Linked DNA regions of Sinorhizobium sp. BG8. The protein of the gene in region 1 interacts with the protein of each later gene in a pairwise test. Links are inferred from orthologs where the notes say so. Each region holds a gene or a part of one and is shown on either strand. Other genes may lie near its edges.

Region 1 (10,905 bases):
TCGGGTCTTTTCGGCCACGGGCGACGCCCTGTTCTGGCACGCCGCGCGGGTTCAGGCGTGGCTGTAAAGATACACTTTCCTGAAAACATGGGCCCCATCCGGGCCGCCTCGCCCTACAGGGTCAGCCTTACCCGAAACTTGACAGCCTCACGTAACGTTAGTTTTGCCGCGCGGGCTGCCGACATTTTCGTCGACGTCGCACTTCGTCGAAGTCGTGGCGCGTCTGTTTGCTACCGCTCCGTGTTCCATTGCCGACAGGTTTCCGGGCGAGCAATCTCTGCGAGGCTCCATCTCCCCACACGCCGCACGGTCACCCCTTTCGTTAACGCCAACCCTTGGTTTTGGGTCGCCGTTTACCCGCCTTTAACTTGTGCCCCCCAAATTTGCCCGGACTTACAGGGGGCCAGAATGATTCTAGTCATAACACCTGAAATGCGCGGGCAGTATCAGCACCTCATTCAGGACTATTTCCGCATCCGGAAGACCGTCTTCCACGACACGCTTGGCTGGGACGTCGCCGTGGACGGCGACCTCGAATACGATCGCTACGACTTCATGCCTTGCACCTACGTGCTATCGCTGGATGATCGAGGCGATGTGACCGGGGGACTGCGCCAGATGAGCATGGCCGGGCCGAATCTCACCTGGGAATGCTTCTCGGACATGATCCCGGATCCGGCCGAGCTGCTCTCACCGAAGATCACGGAGACCACCCGCTTCGCGATACGCCCCCAGGAAAGGGACGTTCGCGTCATGAGCGGCGTGAACCGGACCGCGATCGAGCTTTCCAATGCTTCCCTCGAACTCGGCTTCCACGCGGGCATCACCCGCCACGTCGCCATCTGCGAGGAGAACATCGTGCGGCTGACGAAATCGTTCGGGATCAAGTACCACATAATCGGCCGGCGCGAGATGGAGAACTCCGCACCTATCCTGTGCGTGTCCTGGGAAGTCAGTGAGGCTTCGCTGGAAAAACTCGCGTGGATAAAGGAGAAAGTGGCGGCGGCGTAAAGCCGTCGTCGAAATCGCGCAGCCAACCCTGCGAAATGCAGCGAGCGACCAGGTTCAACGGGTTCGCACAGCCCAGTCGCTCGCAAAGATCGTTGAGCGTCGCGATCACCGCCTGCTCGCTCCATGACATCGCCTCGCCGATCTCGGCATAGGTGCGCCCGTCCGCAAGCATCGATACGCATCGCGTTTCGTCGCAATTGAGCTCGGGGAGCTCAAGCGTGTCGGGCATCAGCCCCCTCGCCTTCAGCGTATCGACATGGAGCTGCAGCGCGGCCTCGAGCAGGAGTTCGCGCTTCCTCTCGATGTATTTCGTGATCGCGGTGGGCTCGATGTCGAAGGCGAACATGACCGTACCCCGGTACTCCGAGTGCGGCATGACCTGAATCTCGACGAAGCTCCGGCCGATGCCGAAGGACTGCGCATCGGCGAGCATCGCACGCACCGCCCAGCCGCTCTCCTCGACATGATTCAGAATCCGGATGGATGTCGGCCGCTCGTCATCCCGGATCACGGGATCGACCGAGAAGTAGTTGCGGATTGCATAGTTCAGAAGCCAGCGTCCGGGGTAGGTGACCGATATGTAGGTTTCTTCCTGCCCGGGCGCACGCTGGAGGTAGACATGGGCCACATGGCGTGCCCCAACCTCTCCACGGCAACGGTTCAGAATAGAGCATACACTGCTCTTCTGACGCCCGGCAAAAAACGACAGGGGACCAAGCCCCGCCAACACGAGATCCATCTTCGCGCCCCCGGCACTTTGGAACATTGCGTCATCATGATCGCAACCTAGCAAAACAGTTTGGATTCCCGTCCGTTCCACGAAGAGCGGGGCCGCCACTGCAATGCCATCATAGAGCGAGGTCGATGGGGTAGTGCACGCATTACGCGATAAAGAGCAGTTGCACACCCGAGATCCATCGATCCCTCATCTCTCAACATATTGATCGCTTTTGGAAAATCCAGAGGATTCACGCTCCGGATCGAGAAATCCCGCCGCCATGGCGGGATTGCACTGTGGAAAAAGACTTGCTTTGCCGCTCTGGTTGCCGACTAGGCCGCCTCTTCAATCGCCCACTTGCGGAGGATCTTGGCAGCGCGCTCTTCGCTGATCTCGACCATCCGTGCGAGACGGCGCTCGGGTCCTTCCTTGACGCGGCGATTGAAGGCGCCGTCGCCATCGTCGGCACTGAGCAGGTCGTCGGTGCTGTCGAAGCCGAAGTCCGCGCCGAAGCCATCCATGAGGGTGGCACCTGGAGCGGCGACACCGGCGGCGGGCGAGAAGTCAGGCAGTTCGAGACCCGCAGTGTCGCTTTCGAGGGCGGCCGCACCGCTGGCGCCGCTGATGGTGCGTACTGCAGGGCGCAGACCGAACCAGACGACCAGGAAGGCGACGGCAACGAAGGCGAGCGCATTGATGATGCCACCCAGATTGCGTGTCAGCGTCTCCATGATGCCTGGGCTAGGCACGGCCTCGTCAAGAAGCTGGTTGTCGAGGAAGGTCATTGCCGTCACGGTGACGACGTCGCCGCGATCGGGGCTGAGACCGGCCGCAGAGGCCACGATCTTCTTCATTTCCTCGATGTAGGCGTCGATCTTTGCCTGGTCGGCAGGCTCGCCCACCATCGCGGCGATGCGACCGTTGTTGACGACGACGGCGACCGAGAGTTTCTCAACCTTGTAGCTGCTGCGGACAGTCGCAACGGTCTTGCTGTTGATTTCGTAGTTGGTCTGCTCTTCCTTCTTGTCGGCTTCGTCGCTGGACTGCGGGCCTGTCCCGCCTTCCGGTCCGCCCTGCGGAATGTTCTGCTCGACGGTGGCCGGCTTCTGAAGGGTCTGCTGATTCGACTTCTGGCTCTCCTTGGTCACCCGCACTGAACGCTCGACGCGGGATTCCGGGTCGAACACGGTTTCCTGCGTCTGCTGCTGGTCCGTGTTGAGTGTCGCCATGACGCTGGCACGGAAGTTGTCCATGCCGAGGAAGGGAGCGAGCGCCTTCTCGATGTTGTTCTCGACTTCGCCCTGGACCTGCTGGACGATGTTCAGCGACCGGTTGAGGTCGCCATTCTGCGCGTCGTCGCCGGAGGCGAGCAACTGGCCCGAGGAGTCGAGGATCGTAACGTCCTCCACGTTGAGGCCGGGAACGGAGGCGGCAACGAGGTGACGGATCGAAGCGGCGGCCTGGCGGCCGGAAGTGGCGCCGGCGCGAATCATGACCGAGGCGGTGGGCTTCTGTTCGGCCTTTCGGAAATTGCCGCGGTCCGGCATGACGATGTGGACGCGGGCGGCGGATACGCCGCTGATCTCCTGGATCGTTCGTGCGATTTCGCCTTCGAGAGCCCGAACGCGCGTTACTTCCTGCATGAACGAGGTGAGGCCGAGGGAGCCGACCTTGTCGAAGAGTTCGTAGCCGGAATTGGAGGAGCTGGGCAGTCCGCGCTCGGCCAGGAACAAGCGGGCCTTGCCCGTTTGCCCGACCGGCACCTGAATGCTGGCACCATCCGACCCGGTCTGGAAATCCATGTTCGCTTCTGCGAGCGCAGTGCTGATTCGGTTGAGATCGGAGGTCTCGAGACCGACATACAGGGTCTCATAGGACGGCTTGTTGACGTAAAGCCCGGCCGCCAGCACCAGTCCGATCGATACGATACCCGCACCCGCGAGCATCGCGATTTTGGCCTGGCCCAATGATGCCAGGTTGTTGAAGACATTCTTCAGCTGTTCCAACAGATTCATTCTGTTCCCGCACGAACTTGCGCGTCCAATTTCCTTAAAACGGCCTGCCAAAGCCGGAAACCAAACGCAATTTCAAAACGCCCCGGGCCGGACGAAGCCTTGTCCTCAAGACTGCCAACCACGGACAACGCGGATCCACCAGACCCGCTGCGGAAACTAGAGAACGAAACTTGCGCGAGCGTTTCGTTGTTTCGGCGCCGCGAAACGCCTGAAACGCAGGCGGCGCCCGATGGGGCGCCGCGATGACTTTCGAGGGAAGAAACCGTTGATTCGAACGAGGTCAGAAGGCCTCGAAATCTCCCGCCGCCTTGGAAAGCGGCTGCGAATGGCCATGGCGAAGGGCACCGTTGCTCAGTGCCTTCTGCATTTCAGCAAGCTTGACGAGGCTTAGCGCAGTCGTCAGGTCCACCATCCAGTCCCCGGGGATGCTGGCGGTGATCGTGTCAATGAACTCGGCAAGGCCACGCGTCTTCTGCACGGCGAGATCGATCCCCTGCAGAACCATGATCCGCTCTGCCGAATCCGCACCTGCCGCGCCATGAAGGTGGTTCAGCTGCGGTTCGATCCGCTCGATAAGATAGGCGACGTCGTGAAGCTCCGAGACAATCCGCATCAACACGTCAGGAAGGGCTTCCTCCACGGCAGACGTTCCACTCAAATACTCGACTTCCATGGTACCCTCTATGCGATGCTTCAGCCTGCGGATGCAGGCTGATCAGAAGAATTCGATTCCGTTGTCGACCGGCTTGACGACCGGCGCCGGACGCTGCTCCAGAGCGACCGTCTTCTGCGTCTCCACACCGGTCAGCGCATATTGGCGCGCTCTTCCGGAGGAAGGCCAGTATTCCAGCTTGCGTCCATGCTCGCCGCCCGTGCTTTCACCGACGATCTGGATGCCCTCGTCCATCAGGAACTGCCGTGCAAAGCGCGCGTTCTGTTCCCCAACGTTCGAGAAGCGGGCGATCGTCTTGGCGCCGCCGAAGATCTTGGCCTCCAGCCGGTCACGGCGGGCGCCCTGTTTCAGCAGACCGTTGATCAGGAGCTCCATGAGATGCACCCCGTAACGGGTCGCATCGCCACCGGCTGCCAGCGCATCGACGGATCCGGGAAGAAGGAAGTGATTCATCCCGCCCACCCCGGCAACTGGGTCACGCATGCATGCTGCGACACAGGAGCCAAGGATCGTGGTCAAAACCACCTCTGGATCGTTCACGACCTTGTATTCGCCCTGTATCACGTGGACACGGCGTGCACCCGCTTCTGCTATCATTTCAGCGATCCGAATACGGCTTCGATGGCCGCTTTCATCTTGTCGATGGTAAACGGCTTCGCGAGAACGTTGTTGGCGCCGAGCGCTGCCGCCTTCTGGACCAGCGCGCGGTCGCCCTGTGCCGTCAGGATGATGAACGCCGCCTTCTTGGTCGCCGGGTTCGCGCGGACGTTCTGGAGAAACACCAGGCCGTCCATCTTCGGCATGTTGAAGTCGGAGATGACGAGGTGATGCGGCTGCTGGGCCATGATCTTCATGCCCTGCTCGCCGTCACCGGCCGCAGTGATCTGCTTGAAACCGAGCTGCTGCAGGGCATCTCCCAGCAGCAACCGGCTCGTCACCTGGTCGTCAACGATGAGTACTTTGATTTTTTCAGCGATAGACATTATTCGCTCCCTTCCTTCCGGGCCGCAGTGATCTTCAAGATTTCCTCCCCGATGGACGCGAGCGGAAATTGGTGCTCTACGGCACCAAGTTCGAAAGCCACTCTCGGCATTCCATAAACGATGCAGGTTTTTTCGTTCTGACCGATGGTCCGCGCCCCTGCATGACGCATTTTCAAGAGACCGGCCGCGCCGTCACGGCCCATGCCGGTCAAGATTACGCCGACGGCGTTGCGGCCGGCGAGTTCCGCAACCGAATCGAACAATACGTCGACCGACGGGCGGTGCCCGTTGACGGGATCCCTGTCGAGCAGCCGGCAGCACGGCGCCATCGCGTTGGCGATCTGCAGATGCCTGTCACCACCCGGCGCCAGATAGATCTTGCCGATTTCGAGCCGCGCGCCGTCCGTCGCTTCCTCGACCACGGGCGCGCAGAGCCTGTTCAGGCGCTCCGCGAAGCTCTTCGTGAACGTCGGCGGCATGTGCTGCGTGATGACCGTAGGCGGGCAGTTGACCGGAAACTTCTGAAGGACGGCAATCAGGGCCTCGACCCCACCGGTGGAGGCACCGATGGCTACGATCCGACGACCCGGACGGAAGCTGCCGACCGCCGTGTTGGTGACCGGCTGGGCGGCGGCGGTGACGGCGCGGCGCTGCGAGCGGGCTGCAGCCTTGACCTTCTCCGCCAGATCGCCGAAGGGCCTCGGATCGCCCGGCTGCGGTTTGCCGACACAGTCGAACGCGCCGATTTCGAGCGCCATCAGCGAGGCCTCTGCACCCCGATGGGTGAGCGTCGAGACCATGATGACCGGCATGGGCCGCAGCCGCATGATCTTGTCGAGAAACTCGAGCCCGTTCATGTTCGGCATCTCGATGTCGAGCGTGACGACATCGGGATTGAGCTGCTTGATGGCGTTTCGTGCCTCCATGGCGTCGCCGGCCTGGCCCACCACTTCGACACCCGGATCGGCATTGAGGACGGCCGTGATCAGGCCCCGCATCGTCGCGGAGTCATCGACGACAAGAACACGTGCTGCTGCCGTCATGCGCGCCTCCCGCCGGACTTGCCGGTGTACCGATAGGTGGTGATGCCGATATTGTCGAACAGCGACTTCGCTTCACCCGACACACGTTCCGAGTGACCGATGTAGAGGTGGCCATTGTCGCCGAGCATGCCGGCAAAGCGGGACCAGATCTTCATCTGCGTCGGCTCGTCGAAATAGATGACCACGTTGCGGCAGAAGATGACGTCGAACGGTCCCTTGAATGGCCACTGTGCCATCAGGTTGAGCTCGTTGAAGGTGATGAGCTTCTTCACCCGGTCCTCGACCTGCCATTTCTGGCGGCCGCCGGCGTCCACTTCCCGGAAGAACTGCTTGCGCATTGCGGGGCTCACCGTTTCGAGAGCGTTGCCGTCATATGCGCCGGCACGTGCCAGCGAGAGTATCTTGGGATCGATGTCCGTCGCCAGGATACGGAAATCGTAGTCGGCCGCGTTCGGCATCAGCGAGAGCACCGTGAGTGCGATCGAATAGGGTTCCTGACCATCCGAACAGGCGGCAGACCAGATACGCACCCGTCCGCCGTTGCGGGCACGGGCGAGAAGGTCCGGCAGCACATCCGTCTTCAGATGCTCGAAATGGTGGTTCTCGCGGAAGAACCGCGTGAAGTTCGTCGTCAGGTGGGAGAGCATTTCCCGGCGCTCGGCCGCTCCGGCGGGCGAGGCGACCAACGTGCAGTATTCGCGGAACCCCTTCAGGCCGAGGTTCCGGATGTGCTTCGACAGCCGCGAATAGACCAGCGACGCCTTGGATTCGTTGAGATAGATCCCTGCGTCCGCATAAATCATCGCAGCAATCTCGGACAGGTCCCTCCGCGTCAACGGATATTCACCGCTGGCAAGGCATTCGTCCGGCGACTGTCTCGTGTCAATGGCACTGGCAAACGTCATGCGGCTTCGCTTTCGAAGTGCGGGAAAAGGGCATCGAGTTCGATCATGCAGATCATGCGGCCTTCGATGGCGAGAATGCCGCGCGCATAGTTCTTCTCCGCATCGTTGGCGATATCCGGCGTCGGCTGGATGTTGTCATCCGTTACCGTCAGGATGTCGGAAACCGCGTCGACGAGCAGGCCGACGGTCTTCGAATTCACCTGCGCCACGATGATGACGTGCCGGATCGTCGGCTCCGCCGGTTTCAGCCCGAAACGCAGCGCCAGGTCGATGATCGGCAGCACGGCGCCACGCAGGTTGATGACACCGAGAACGTAAGGTGGCGCATGAGGCATGGGGGTCGCGGGGCTCCACCCGCGGATCTCCCGCACCGCCATGATGTTTACAGAGAATTCCTGATCTTCGATGCGGAAGGCGATGAGCCTCCGTCCGTCCACCAGGTTCTTGACCGCGTTTGTCATTTCCTTATCCGGCTGCCGCGAGTGAGACTTCTTGTTTCAGGGACTGTCCGCGCGACGCGGCAACAACCGCGTCGACGTCGAGAATGAGCGCTACGCGGCCATCGCCAAGGATGGTCGCCGCGGCGATGCCCGGAACATGCGTGTAGTTGGCTTCCAGGCTCTTGATGACAACCTGGCGCTGACCCTGGATCGCGTCGACCATCAGGGCGCGCTGACCGCCACCCTCCGATTCGACCAGAAGCGCAACGCCTTCGATGGGATTGGCCTGGCTCTGGCGGAAGTTCAGGATGCGGCCGACGTCGACGAGCGGGCAGAAGCTGTTGCGGATCGAAATCAGCCGCTGCGAGGCGCCGAAGGAGTGGATCGCGGAAGCCTCGGGCTGCAGCGTTTCTACGATTGCCGTCAGCGGCACGACCAGGGTCTGGCCGGCAACTGTCACGACCATGCCGTCGAGAACGGCGAGCGTCAGCGGAAGGCTCATCGTGAAGACGGAGCCCTGCCCCGGCTTGGAGGAGATCGTGATGCGGCCCCCGAGGGCCTGGATCGACCGCTTGACCACGTCCATGCCGACGCCGCGGCCCGAAATGTCGGAGATCTTGTCCGCCGTCGAGAAGCCGGCGTGGAAGATCAGGTTGTCGATCTCCTCGTCGGACAAGTTTGCGTCTGCGGCGATCAGGTCGTTGTCGATCGCCTTACGGCGGACCTTTTCGCGATTGATACCGGCGCCGTCGTCGGCAAGTTCGATGACGATACGGCCCGACCGATGCTTCGCCGTAAGCCGCACCGTGCCTTCCGGGTTCTTGCCGACCGCGGCACGCTTCTCGGGCGTTTCGAGGCCGTGGTCGACCGCGTTGCGGATCATGTGGGTCAGCGGTTCGGCAAGCTTGTCGATAACCGTCTTGTCGACTTCCGTGTTTTCACCCTCGGTGATCAGGCGAACGGACTTACCCGTGGTGTCCGCGATTTCGCGAACGATACGCGACATGCGCTGGAAGACAGGCTTCACCGGCTGCGCGCGGATTGCCATCACGCTGTCCTGGATCTCGCGCGTCAGCTGCTGCAGCTCTTCAAGACCCATGTTGATCGAGGAAACACCGTTGGTGTCATTTTCGATCACGCTCTGGGAAAGCATGGCCTGGTTGATAACGAGCTCGCCCACGAGGTTGATCAGGCGGTCGACGCGGTCGAGATCGACGCGGATGGTCGGCGCGGCGGCAGCCGCGGCATTGGCGTTGGCATTGTTCTGGGCAGCGGCCGCGGCCGCGGCGGCGGCCCGCTCGGTCTTCGCGCTTTCAGCAGCAGCGGCACGGTTCGCGCCGCCCGCCATCTGCATCACGTTGGTCGCTGTCTCAGCGGCGGCGACGGCTACGGACACGTCGCTTGCGACCGGCGCGGCATTGCCTTCATCTTCCGATGCAGGCGCGATCGCCGGCTCTTCGTCGAGGATCGACAGGTCGAAGGGAACGACCTGCATCGGCGCTTCGTCGTCGTCCGCGGCGACCTCTGCGTCTTCTTCGATGGTCTGGATCTCGAGATCGCAGTCCCACTCGGCAAATTCGAAGACCGACCGGACACCGTCCTCGCCCTTTTCCGACTTCACGGAAATCTTCCAGGAGAGATAGGCTTCCTCGGGGTTCATTTCCTCGAGCACCGGCAGAGCCGACATGTCGCAGTTGATGGTCATCTCACCAAGGCGGGAGAGATCGCGCAGCAGCAGCGTCGCCTCGTTGCCCTTGGCATAGAGCTCCCGCTTGGGACGGAAGCGGATTTCGCAGGCAGGGACATAAGGCTCGACCGGCTTTTCCTCCGGTACGAAATCATCGAAGGAGAACGGGATTGGCTGGAAGCCCTCGTCGTTGACCGGCGGGGGCGCAACCGGGGCCGGCGCGGCCGCCTTGGGAGCGGGCGCCGGTGCATCGGAGGAAGCAGCCGGCATTTCGCCCTTTGCCAGTGCCTCGAGTTCCCGGATCAGCGCCTTGCTGCGTGCCTCGTCCACACTTCCGCCATCGCGGGCAGCGTTGGTGAGGTCCGCAAGGACGTCCGCCGACTTCAGCATGACCTTGAGGACATCCTGGTTCGGTTCGAGCTTGTTGGATCGAACGCAATCGAGAGTCGTCTCAAACACGTGTGCGAAGGAGACGAGATCATCGAGGCCGAAAGCCCCGGCGCCCCCTTGATGGAATGCACCGCGCGGAAAACGGCATTCACCGTTTCCGGGTCGCGGTCACCGTCGTTCAGCTTCAAGAGACCGGATTCCAGTTCCGCGAGCTGCTCTTCGCACTCCTGGAAAAAGATCTCTTTGATTTCGTTCATATCCATCAGGAGGAGCCCTCGAATTAGGCGGTTACGCGCTCGATTGCATCGATCAGTTTGGTGGGGTCAAATGGCTTGACGATCCAGCCGGTTGCGCCGGCCTGGCGGGCACGGTTCTTCTTTTCCGCGTCGCTTTCGGTCGTCAGGACGAGGATCGGGATCGCACGGTACTTCTCGTTGCGGCGAACCCCTTCGATGAAGCCGAAGCCGTCGAGGCGGGGCATGTTGATGTCGGTGACGATGACATCCGGATTGGCGTTCTCGAGAACCTCAAGGCCTTCGATGCCGTCCTCGGCCTGGATCGTCTCGAACCCGGCGTTGTTCAGCGTCACCAGAAGCATGTTCCGGATGGTCCGTGAATCATCCACGGTAAGCACCTTTTTCTTCATTGCTGACTCTCCTTTGACAGCATGTGGTCGACGTTCATGCCGATAAGCTGCATCGTTTTCATAAAGGGTTCGGACACTTTGCCGATGGTGAAGGAGTGCTTGTCGCGCTCCCAGCTCTTCGCACCGGCCATGAGCACCTGGGCGCACAGGGCGCCGACGCGCTCGACCGCCGAAGCGTCGATTACGAGATTGCTGCCCCTCAGCCCCATGAGCTTTTCATGGAGTGCTGTCGCCTCGTTGAGGTCCAGCACCGGGGCAAGGCTCAAGGTCTTCTGAGCGGCTTTCTTGCTCGCCATCATTTCGCTCCTTGTCTGCGTTTGTCGGCGTTCAGTGCGTATGTCTGCGGTTCGACCTGCGACGGCTCATGGCCAAAAAGCCTGCTGCGATCGGTAGA
Region 2 (10,905 bases), 1.3 Mb from region 1 along the record:
TCTCGACGCGATGACAGACCTGACGGCCAATTACGGACGGGTTGAATGATAGAGATCGAGAACGTTACCAAGCGCTACGAAGACACGCCCGTGGTCAAGAACGTGTCGCTGACGATCGAGCCGCACACGGTGACGGTTGTTGTCGGGACGTCCGGTTCCGGCAAGACGACGCTGCTGCGCATGATCAACCGGCTCGTCGAGGCGACCTCCGGCAGCATCCGCCTCGACGGAGTGGACAACCGCTCGATACCCGGGCACGAACTGCGCCGGCGGATCGGATACGCGATACAGGGCCATGGTCTTTTCCCGCATCGCACGGTCGCCGAGAACATCGCGACGGTTCCCGTCCTGCTTGGCTGGGACAGGGCAAGGACCGACGCGAAGGTCGCCGAGCTTCTGACGCTTTTCCAGCTCGAGCCCGAGACCTTCGGCCCGCGCTATCCGCACGAGCTTTCGGGCGGCCAGCAACAGCGTGTCGGCGTGGCCCGCGCGCTTGCGGCCGAACCGAATGTGCTGCTGATGGACGAGCCGTTCGGGGCTCTTGACCCGATCATCCGCAGTAAGGCGCAGGGCGACCTGCTGGCGATCCAGAAGCACTTCGGTACGACAATCGTTCTCGTCACCCATGACATGGACGAGGCGTTTCACCTGGCGGACAAGATTGCCGTGATGGATGCGGGCGAGGTTCTGCAATATGCGCGCCCGTCCGATATGCTGGTCGCTCCGGCAACGCCCTTCGTGGAATCGCTGATCGGTGCCAGCGAGCGGCCTTTCCGGCTCCTCTCCATCGAGACGGCCGGTGCCGCCGTCGAGCCGGGCAATGCGGATGGCGAGCCGATACCCGACACGCTGAGCCAGCGGGACGCTCTTTCCAGGCTGCTCTGGACCGGCAGCGATGCCCTGCCCGTTGCGGCGAGCGATGGCGCGATCCTGGGGCGCGTGACGCTCGAGGGGCTGGCCAGACGGGCGGCGCAGGCGAAATGACGCGGTGGATTGCCAATCTCGCCCGGCTCGCGGTGATCGCGATACTCGTCGCGTTTCTCTTGCAGCCTGCGCTTTTCGAACCGCTGCTGAAGCCGCTGGTGCAGCAAAACGCGCCCGCGATCTACAATCAGGGGAGCCTTCTTTCGTTGACGCTCTCGCATCTCGGTACGGTGTTCATCGCAACCGCGGCGGCGACGGTGGTGGCTCTGACGCTTGCCATTCTGGTCACGCGGCCGTTCGGCGCCGAGTTCCTTCCGCTGTCGCGGAGCATCGTCAACATCGGCCAGACCTTCCCGCCGGTCGCCGTGCTCGCGCTCGCCGTGCCCGCCGTGGGTTTCGGTGAGAAGCCCACGCTCATCGCGCTGTTCCTGTACGGCCTGCTGCCGATCTTCGAGAATTCCATGACCGGATTGACCACGCTTCCTCCCGCCGTCATGGAGGCGGCGCGTGGGACGGGCATGACCGGCTGGCAGCGGCTTTCCAAGGTGGAATTGCCGCTGGCGCTGCCCGTGGTGCTCGCCGGTATCAGGCTATCCGCCGTCATCAGCCTCGCGACGGCGACCATCGGATCGACGGTGGCGGCCAAGACGCTTGGCGAGGTGATCATCGCCGGCCTGCAATCCAATAACCTCGCCTTCGTCCTCCAGGGAGGGCTGATCGTGGCGATGCTGGCCGTCCTCATCTATGACGGGCTCTCGGCGCTCGAGCGTCATCTCGCGCGCCGGACCGGCATGGCCTGAGCAGCGTTCCAAGACCTGGGGACGTCGCTTTAGAACAGGGCGTCGTCGAACAGCTCATCGTCCGATTGTGCCGCGCTCGGCGACGGTTCCGCGCTGACGGTCGTTCCGAATATGCGCGCATGGATCTCCCGTTCGGAGACCATCGTGTAGACCTTGGCGATCTTGCCGCCGACTTCCGCAAGCGGTGCATCCAGGCCGTCGAGGGACGGCAGGGTGGGGCCGGCCAGTTCCGCGGCCTCCGCGGCGCAGCCGGAAAGCACATCGCCGAGCTCGGCCTTGTAGTCGAGCTTCGCCATGGATGCCGTCACCTTGGTCGCGACATCCTGGCTACAGGCATTGAGGCGTGCCATGTCGTCCTCCATCTTGCTGCCGACGCCGCTTATGCTGGTAAGAGCGAGCTCGAGCCTGTTGTCGAGCGTGTCTCCGGGGGGATTGTCCGTGCGCGTCTCCCCGAGCTTGGCGACATCGGCCTCCAGTCCCTGGAGTTCCTCGAGGATTCCTTGTGCGGTCTCGTCGAGCCTGGATGAAAAGGCGCGCAATTCGGCCGTCACCACATTGATGGCGCGACCCTCCTCGCCGAGCTTGCTGCAGCGCAGGTTCGTGTTCAGCGCCATGTACTGGATGTCGGTCCGCACGAGCTTGATCGTCTCGATGCCCTTGAGCAGCTCGCGCACGGTGGCGATCGTGGCAAGACTCAACTCGTTCGAGGCGGTGGCTGCCTTCTCGATGTCGCGGACGATCCCGCGGGCAGCGCCGATATCGGTTTCCAGAACGCGCAGGGCGGCATCGGTTGCCTGCCCGTTCTTCGGCTGCATGTCGGCCTGAAGCGAAAGCAGCCCTGATATCTCTGAGTTGAAGCCGACAATGGTGCCGACGACCGTCGTGCATTCCCTGTCGAAGTCGGCGGCGATCTGTGTGAGCTGCTGGAAGACAAGATGGCGGACGGCCTGCGTGAGGCGTTCGCGGTCCGCATAGGAGAGTGCCTGGCCATCCGGCGAGCCGAGATATTCTGCGAGCAGGTCGAACGCGGATTGGCAATGCTCGATCCGCTGGCGGGTGATATCGCCGATCTGCATGGCGGACAGCGTGATGCCGACCTTGTTCTGCACCTTGCGCGCGACGACCTTCACCTTCTCCGCAACGTCTGAAAGATGCATCCGGTGGGCCATCAGGTCGCGAACGTTGCGCGAGAGGCTTTCGACGATGGCCGGAACCGATTGCTGGTAACCGTCGAGGGTTTCGCCGCCACGGCTGGAGGCGACGGAAAGCGTGCTGCCGAGAACGGTAATCTTTTCGGAGAGTTGATCGACCTGCGCGGTCCCGAACTGGATGCGCTCGAGGATCTCCTCGGCGAAGCTCGAGAAGTCCTGGATGCCGGCGCCGGTGATCTTGGCGGTGATCGCGAAGGTGCGCAGATAGCGCAGGGTCTCCTGCATGTCCGCCACATGAACGCCGAGCGATTTCTCGGTTTCGGCGACACTTGCAAGACGCAGCTGCCGTTTGCTTTCGAGCTCGGGCAGCGCCGATAGCTGGGCGACCGTCTCGGCAAGCTGGGACACGGTCGCTTCCGCCGTTTCCTTGTCGAGGGATCCGGCGAGATTGTCGAGCGCGGAGAGGAGGTTGTTCAGAATGTCGAGCACCGACAGAAGGATGCCGCCGCCATCGAGGAAACGCTGCTCGATCTGCGACCTCGCGCCTTCCAGGCGCAGCGCCAGTTCCGTTTCGTCCGAACGAACCCGGACCTGTGCAAGATTGGTTCTCCCAGCCACGATTTTCCCCGTATGCAAGCCACAACCCGGACAGATCTAAAAGCAACAAGGAAACGTCTCGTAAATGGGCTCCCCATCTGCCTTCCGCTGGGAGCGATTCGAGGCTGGTTGCGACCCTGCCGAGCGACAAAAGCGGCGGAAGAGAGGCGGAAATGTGCTCCTCAGTTCTCGTGAGTGAGAAATAATATTAGACATATTGGATGCGTCAGATTTTATGACATAAAATCAGATAGATAGTGCGCCTTCCTTACGTTGGGTGAGTTTTGCATGTCTTTTTGACGAAGTTTAATAAAGCTGGATGATTCCGAGTGTTGTTCACAATTCATTAAGTGTGACTTGAGAAGTTTTTCCCGCGAATTTACGCGTCTATCGAATGCTCCCGAGGCGGAAATGCAGTTAGATAATAGAAGTGTCGCCAGCTTCAAGTTGCCGGCGACCCTTACAATCCGTTCTATACTTGACGTGAAGGCGAATATTCTTTCACAAATCGACGAAAACAACGCGATATCGCTGGAATTTGAAGACGATACGCAAGTCGATCTCAGTTTCGTGCAGCTATTGGAAGCGGCGCGTACCTATTCACAACTTCGGGGGAAGACGCTGAATTTAGCCAAACCTGCCTCCGGTTCCCTGCTGGACGTTCTGAGGCGAGGCGGTTTCCTCGACAGCATCTCTCCCGACGCCTCGAAATTCTGGCTGCATCAGGAGACAGCACAATGACCGCCAAGATCTTGACCGTTGACGATTCCGCCAGCATCCGTCTGACCACCCGCGTGACGCTCACCAATGCGAGCTATGACGTGACCGAGGCCGTCGACGGCATGGATGGGCTTTCCAAGTTGAAGGCGGGACAGTTCGACCTGGTCGTCACCGACCTCAACATGCCGAACATGGACGGGCTGACGATGATCCGGGAGCTGCGCAAGCTTCCGGCGCACATGGGCGTTCCCGTCATCTTCCTCACCACGGAATCGGATGGCGAACTCAAGGCGCAGGCCAAGGCGGCAGGCGCGACGGGTTGGTTGACCAAACCCTTCGACCCGAGAACCTCGTCAAGGTCGTGCGCAAGGTTCTCGGCAGATGAGCAATCCGGACCCAATCTCGGTCTTCCGGACCGAAGCAGCAGAGCTTCTGGAGCAGATCGAGACAGGTCTGCTCGATCTTACGCACTCCCTGGACGACAAGGACCAGATCGACGCGGTCTTCCGCGGCCTTCACACGCTGAAGGGATCGGGGGCGATGTTCGGTTTCGACGCGCTCGCGGCCTTCACCCATCACTGCGAGACAGCCTTCGACCGCGTGCGCAAAGGTGACGTCCCCGCCACGCAACAGCTCGTTTCGGCGGTTCTTGCGGCACAGGACCACATGCGAGCGCTCCTGGAGACGCCGAACGGCGATCACGATGCCCGGAGCGCCGCCCTGCTTTCCGCCCTTCACAGCGCCGTCAATGGCGGGGCACCGGTCGCTGCCGCCCCCGTGGCGGCCGCGCCCGTGAAAAGCGAGGAAAAGCCAAAGGCCGGTGGTGCCAAAACCTGGCAGATCCGCTTCAGCCTGCCCGCGAATTCGATGGCGAACGGAACCAATCCGCTCGGGCTGCTCGACGAGATGCGCGACCTCGGCGATTGCCGGATCGTTGCAGATACTTCCGCTGTTCCCTCCTTCGACATGCTCAACCCGACCGACATCCATCTCGCGTGGGATGTCACGTTGACGACTGAGAAGCCGCGCTCCGATATCGAGGACGTGTTCATCTTCGTCATGGACGAGATGCAGCTCGAGATTTCCGAGGTCAACGCGGCGTCCGTCACGCCGGCCGAGGAGACGAAGCCCGCTACCACCGCAAGCGCGCCCGTGCCCGCGGTTGCCCAGGAGCGCGAGGCTCCGGCGCCCCAGAGCGATCCGAAAACCAGCAACAGCAATAACAACAACAAGGCCGCGGAGAACGTCCGCGTTCCGGCCGAGCGGCTCGACGAGATGATGGACCGCGTCGGCGAGCTGGTGATCGCGCAGTCGCGCCTCACGCAGCTGGCGGGAACCGCTGCCGATCTCGGACTGCGCTCGGTATCCGAAGAAATCGAGCGGCTCTCCGGCGAGCTGCGCGACACGATGATGGTGTTGCGCATGATGCCCGTCGCAAGCCTCTTCAGCCGCTTCCGTCGCCTCGTGCACGATCTGTCGCGCGAGACCGGCAAGGAGATCGAGCTGATCACCGAAGGCGAGACGACCGAGGTCGACAAGACGGTCATCGACCGGCTGGCCGACCCGCTGGTGCATCTCGTGCGCAACTCCATCGACCACGGGCTCGAGCAGCCGGATGAACGCGTCGCGGCCGGCAAGTCCCCGGTCGGGCAGGTGCTGCTCTCCGCCCGGCAGACCGGCGGCGAGGTCGTCATCACGATCAAGGACGACGGCCGAGGCATCAACCGCGAGAGGGTGAGGGCGAAGGCGGAGTCTTCCGGGATAATCCAGCCCGGCGCCACGCTCAGCGACCAGGAGCTGCTGCAACTCATCTTCCAGCCCGGCTTCTCGACCGCTCAGCAGATCACCAATCTCTCCGGGCGCGGCGTCGGCATGGATGTCGTCAAGAAGACCGTCGAGGCGCTACGCGGCGCGATCGACGTCGTCAGCCGGCCCGGCGAAGGATCCGAGATCTCGCTGCGCATTCCGCTGACGCTCGCCATCATCGACGGCCTGCTCGTGCGCGTCGGCGGCGGATGCTACGTCATTCCGCTTTCGGCGGTGGAGGAGTGCCTCGAACTTTCGCTCGAACAGGATCTGCGTTCGCGCGGCCGCAGCTTCATCTCGCTCCGGGATGCACTGGTTCCGTTCCTGAGGCTCCGCGAGCTCTTCGACACGGGAACGCCACCCGATCCGCATCAGAAGGTCGTCGTCATCTCGACGGGAGACGAGCGCGTGGGCCTCGTCGTCGACCAGATCATCGGCGACCACCAGACAGTCATCAAATCCATGTCCAAGCTGCATCACGACGTGGTGACCTTCTCCGGCGCCACCATTCTCGGTGACGGGGGAGTGGCCCTGATCCTCGATGTCGCGCACCTCGTGGCCGTGGGACAACAGCAGGAGGCGCAGTTGCGGGCAGCGGGATGAACACGGCAATTCGCAGACACGACGTCGAAAACCTCTGGAACGGAGAGGACGAGCTCTCCGTACTCACCTTCAACCTCAACGGCGAGACCTTCGCCATCGAGGCGAAATTCGTGCAGGAAATACTGGATCTCCTGCCGGAAACGCACGTCCCGGGCAGCAAGCCCTTCGTTGCGAGCGTGATCAACTTCCGCGGCAAGGTCATACCGCTCGCGGATATTCGCCTGGCCTTCGGCATGGAGGCGACCAAGACCACGATCGACAGCCGCATCGTCGTCATCGAGATGGATCTGGACGGCGAGGAGACGCTGATCGGCATCCGCACCGACAAGGTCTACGAGGTCACTTCACTTCCAAGGGTTGCCAGCGAGGCGCCACCGAGCGTCGGCATGCGCTGGCGGGCCGACTACATCAATTGCCTCGTCAAGCGCGGGGGCGAGTTCATTATCCTACCGAACCTCAAAGCCATTTTTTCGTCGCAACGCGATCGCTCGCAAACCGCCCCTTCGAACTAGGGGGAGGAGAACACCATGCGCCTTTCAATCAAGCTAAAGCTTTTCGTGGCCTTTGGCCTCATCGTGTCCATGTTGCTGGGAACAGCGATCTACGGGATCTACAGTCTCGGTGGACTGAATACGACGCTCGGTGACGTGCTCGCCGGCCCGGCGGCACGTCTCAAGTGGACGCAGCAATTGAACATCATGCAGCTCCAGCAGATCCGCCAACAGAAGAACATGCTGGCGGCGACGAGCCCTGCCGAGGCTAACAAGTACATCGAGACGAGCGATGCCGCCCGGGCTAGCTATGATGAAGATTTCAACGCAATCCAGGCAATCTCCACGGAAGCAGGCAAGGCTTACTGGAACAAGCTGGCCGGTCTCACCGCGGAATTCCGCAAGCAGGACGATCGTGTCCGCTCGCTGGTCCTGGCCGGCGACAATGCGGGTGCTGTGCGCGTCTCCACGGGCGATGCGCGAAAGGTTACCGGCGAGATCGACACGTTGCTCGACGAAGTCGTCAAGCTCGAAGATGGCCGCCTGACCGAGGCCGACGAATCCGCGGAAGCGCAGTATGCGGCGACCCGTTCGATCATGATCGGCGTTGCGGCAGTGGCCCTGCTTATTGCCGTTGCAGCCGCTACCTGGATCGTTCTCACCATCAACCGCGGTCTTCGTCGAGCCACGACGGCTGTCCAGAACGTTGCGGACGGCGATCTCACCAACTTTGCCGAGATCACCAACAAGGACGAGATCGGCGAACTGCTGTTGCACGTAAACACGATGATCGAACGTCTGCGCGGTGTCGTCGGAGACGCTCTCTCGGCCGCCGACAACGTTTCGGCCGGCAGCCAGGAACTTTCCGCGAGCTCCGAGCAGCTGTCGCAGGGTGCGACCGAGCAGGCGTCGTCCGCCGAAGAGGCCTCCGCCTCGATGGAAGAGATGGCGTCGAACATCAAGCAGAATGCCGACAACGCCGCCCAGACCGAGAAGATCGCCCGCCAGTCCGCCAAGGATGCCGAAGCCAGCGGCGAGGCCGTCGGCCGTGCCGTCGGCGCCATGCGCACGATCGCCGAGAAGATCTCGATCGTTCAGGAAATCGCCCGCCAGACCGACCTTCTCGCCCTCAACGCCGCTGTCGAGGCAGCGCGTGCCGGCGAGCATGGCAAGGGCTTCGCGGTCGTGGCTTCGGAAGTGCGCAAGCTTGCCGAACGCAGCCAGGCCGCCGCATCGGAAATCAGCGCTCTGTCGGGTGAAACCGTAACCGTCGCGACCGAAGCCGGCGAGATGCTGAACCGGCTGGTTCCGGACATCCGCAAGACCGCCGAGCTGGTCTCCGAGATCTCGGCCGCCTGCCGCGAGCAGGACATCGGCGCATCGCAGATCAACGAGGCGATCCAGCAGCTCGACAAGGTGACCCAGGTCAATGCCGGCTCGTCCGAGGAAATGTCCGGCACGTCGGAAGAACTCGCCGCACAGGCCGAGGAACTCCAGGCCTCCATCTCCTTCTTCCGCGTCGACAATACATCGAAGCGCGACAAGCAGGCTGGGCAAAGGACTGCTCCGCAGGCGGCAAGGGCGCCGGCTCCGGCCGCACCGGCCAAACGGCCCCAGCCGCAGCGCCGCCCGGACCACTCGGTGGCCGCGCAGCAGGCGCGCGCCAAGGGTTTCGCGCTGGACATGTCGATGGGTGGCCCGGATGCCGACGACGTGCATTTCAGGGAAAGCGCCTAAGGCGCAATGACGGGGCCGCATCCCGGGGCCCCGCAACCAATTCGGCTGGCGTGAGCAGGCGCCAGCCGCAACGAAAACTGCTCACAGAAGGGTGAATGTATCAGTCTTCTCGCAATTTTGGACACCGCCGCGATGTTGCCGTCGAACGTGTCCGCCGAACGTCTTGGAGAAGACCCCACATGCGATTCACGATAAAACTCAAACTGGCTCTGGCATTCGGAGTAACGATCCTGTTGCTCGTCGCGACCGCAGGTTACGGCATCTTCAGCCTCGGCAATCTCAACCAGGCCATCACCGATCTCATCTCGGGCCGGCAGCGCGCCTCGAAAGTGCTCAGCGACTGAACAACTTCCAGCTGCGCATCGCGCGTGCGCAGATGAACCTCGTCACGGCCGACACCCAGGACGAAATTAACCAGTACATCGATGCCGGCGATCGCAACCGGGTCAAGTTCTCGGAAATGCTGGCGGAACTCCAGCAAACTTCGACGAGCGACGAGGCACTGAAAAGCTGGGCGGAAGTCAAGGAACTCTCGGCAAAGCTCTTCTCCCTCGATGACCGGATTCGCTCGCTGGTGAGAAGCGGAAACGCCGCGGAAGGCGTGCGGATCGCCACGGGTGACGCCCGCAGCATCATGGACGATATCGAGCAGCGGATCGAGGCTCGCGTCGAAGCCAACAACGCCCTCATGGATCAGGCCGACCAGGACACCAACGTCCAGTACGCAACGACCCGGACGTTCATCCTCGGTCTCTCGGCCGCCGCACTCCTCATTGCCATTGGCGCCGCCGTCTGGATCGCGCTCGGTATCAACAACGGCCTGCGAAAGATCAGCCTCGTGGCCGAGGCCGTGGCCATCGGCGACCTCAACCAGAACGTCGAGATCAAGACGAACGACGAGATCAAGGATCTGGTCAACACGATCAACGTCATGACCGGCAACCTGCGCAACACGGCGACCATTGCCGACCAGATCGCCAACGGCGACCTGACCGTCTCGCCCAAGCCACTGTCCGACAAGGACACACTCGGCATTGCGCTCGAAAGCATGGTCGAACGCCTGCGCGGCGTCGTGGCCGATGCGCTCTCGGCCGCCGACAATGTTTCGGCCGGCAGCCAGGAACTTTCCGCAAGCTCCGAGCAGCTGTCGCAGGGTGCGACCGAACAGGCTTCGTCCGCCGAAGAGGCCTCCGCCTCGATGGAAGAGATGGCGTCGAACATCAAGCAGAATGCCGACAACGCCGCCCAGACCGAGAAGATCGCCCGCCAGTCCGCCAAGGATGCCGAAGCCAGCGGCGAGGCCGTCGGCCGTGCCGTCGGCGCCATGCGCACGATCGCCGAGAAGATCTCGATCGTTCAGGAAATCGCCCGCCAGACCGACCTTCTCGCCCTCAACGCCGCTGTCGAGGCAGCGCGTGCCGGCGAGCACGGCAAGGGCTTCGCGGTCGTGGCGTCGGAAGTGCGCAAGCTTGCCGAACGCAGCCAGGCGGCCGCATCGGAAATCAGCGCTCTGTCGGGTGAAACCGTAACCGTCGCGACCGAAGCCGGCGAGATGCTGAACCGGCTGGTTCCGGACATCCGCAAGACCGCCGAGCTGGTTTCCGAGATCTCGGCCGCCTGCCGCGAGCAGGACATCGGCGCCTCGCAGATCAACGAGGCGATCCAGCAGCTCGACAAGGTGACCCAGGTCAATGCCGGCTCGTCCGAGGAAATGTCCGGCACGTCGGAGGAACTCGCCGCACAGGCCGAGGAGCTCCAGGCCTCCATCTCCTTCTTCCGTGTCGATCGCAGCGGCGAGAAGGCGGCTGCCCAGGTCCGCAAGCCGGCACCTGCACGGCCAATCGCTGCCGCGCCTGCTCGCAAGCCCGCCCCGACTTCTTCCCACACCAATACGGTGAGCGGGCAGCAGGCGCGCGCGAAGGGCTTTGCCATCGACATGTCGATGGGCGGCCCGGATGCCGACGACGCGCATTTCAAGGAGAGCGCATAACATGGCAAGCACGTCTGCCGAGTCCCAGTTCGTGACATTCAGCCTCGGCGAGGAGGTCTTCGCCGTGCCTGTCGAGGTGGTCCGGG

What was found.
Region 2: the proteins of cheB (region 1) and F3Y30_RS00300 interact in binary tests that used the Escherichia coli proteins (3 or more experiments, as listed by UniProt). The link is inferred for Sinorhizobium sp. BG8 from one-to-one orthologs.

Annotation. Positions count from the first base shown.
Region 1 is NZ_CP044011.1:1,362,805-1,373,709, reverse strand. Bases 4,422-7,421 are described here. They hold cheB (chemotaxis response regulator protein-glutamate methylesterase), read right to left. Parts: upstream 6,444-7,421; coding sequence 5,400-6,443; downstream 4,422-5,399. Other genes in these bases: F3Y30_RS06320 (chemotaxis protein CheW), read right to left, coding at 7,345-7,421; cheR (protein-glutamate O-methyltransferase CheR), read right to left, coding at 6,440-7,348; F3Y30_RS06335 (response regulator), read right to left, coding at 5,011-5,400; cheD (chemoreceptor glutamine deamidase CheD), read right to left, coding at 4,460-5,014. Also shown: F3Y30_RS06360 (acyl-homoserine-lactone synthase), read left to right, coding at 409-1,011; F3Y30_RS06355 (autoinducer binding domain-containing protein), read right to left, coding at 953-1,750; flagellar basal-body MS-ring/collar protein FliF, read right to left, coding at 2,062-3,744; F3Y30_RS06345 (hypothetical protein), read right to left, coding at 4,025-4,417; more of F3Y30_RS06320, read right to left, coding at 7,422-7,809; chemotaxis response regulator CheY1, read right to left, coding at 10,146-10,511; F3Y30_RS06305 (STAS domain-containing protein), read right to left, coding at 10,508-10,807. UniProt on the Escherichia coli protein: Involved in chemotaxis. Part of a chemotaxis signal transduction system that modulates chemotaxis in response to various stimuli.
Region 2 is NZ_CP044011.1:57,143-68,047, reverse strand. What follows is about bases 4,088-7,087. They hold F3Y30_RS00300 (chemotaxis protein CheA), read left to right. Parts: upstream 4,088-4,573; coding sequence 4,574-6,601; downstream 6,602-7,087. Other genes in these bases: F3Y30_RS00295 (chemotaxis protein CheW), read left to right, coding at 6,598-7,087; F3Y30_RS00310 (hypothetical protein), read left to right, coding at 4,088-4,213. Also shown: F3Y30_RS00330 (ABC transporter permease), read left to right, coding at 1-49; F3Y30_RS00325 (ABC transporter ATP-binding protein), read left to right, coding at 46-984; F3Y30_RS00320 (ABC transporter permease), read left to right, coding at 981-1,724; F3Y30_RS00315 (chemotaxis protein), read right to left, coding at 1,754-3,493; more of F3Y30_RS00310, read left to right, coding at 3,884-4,087; more of F3Y30_RS00295, read left to right, coding at 7,088-7,113; F3Y30_RS00290 (methyl-accepting chemotaxis protein), read left to right, coding at 7,129-8,829; F3Y30_RS00280 (chemotaxis protein CheW), read left to right, coding at 10,821-10,905. UniProt on the Escherichia coli protein: Involved in the transmission of sensory signals from the chemoreceptors to the flagellar motors. CheA is autophosphorylated; it can transfer its phosphate group to either CheB or CheY.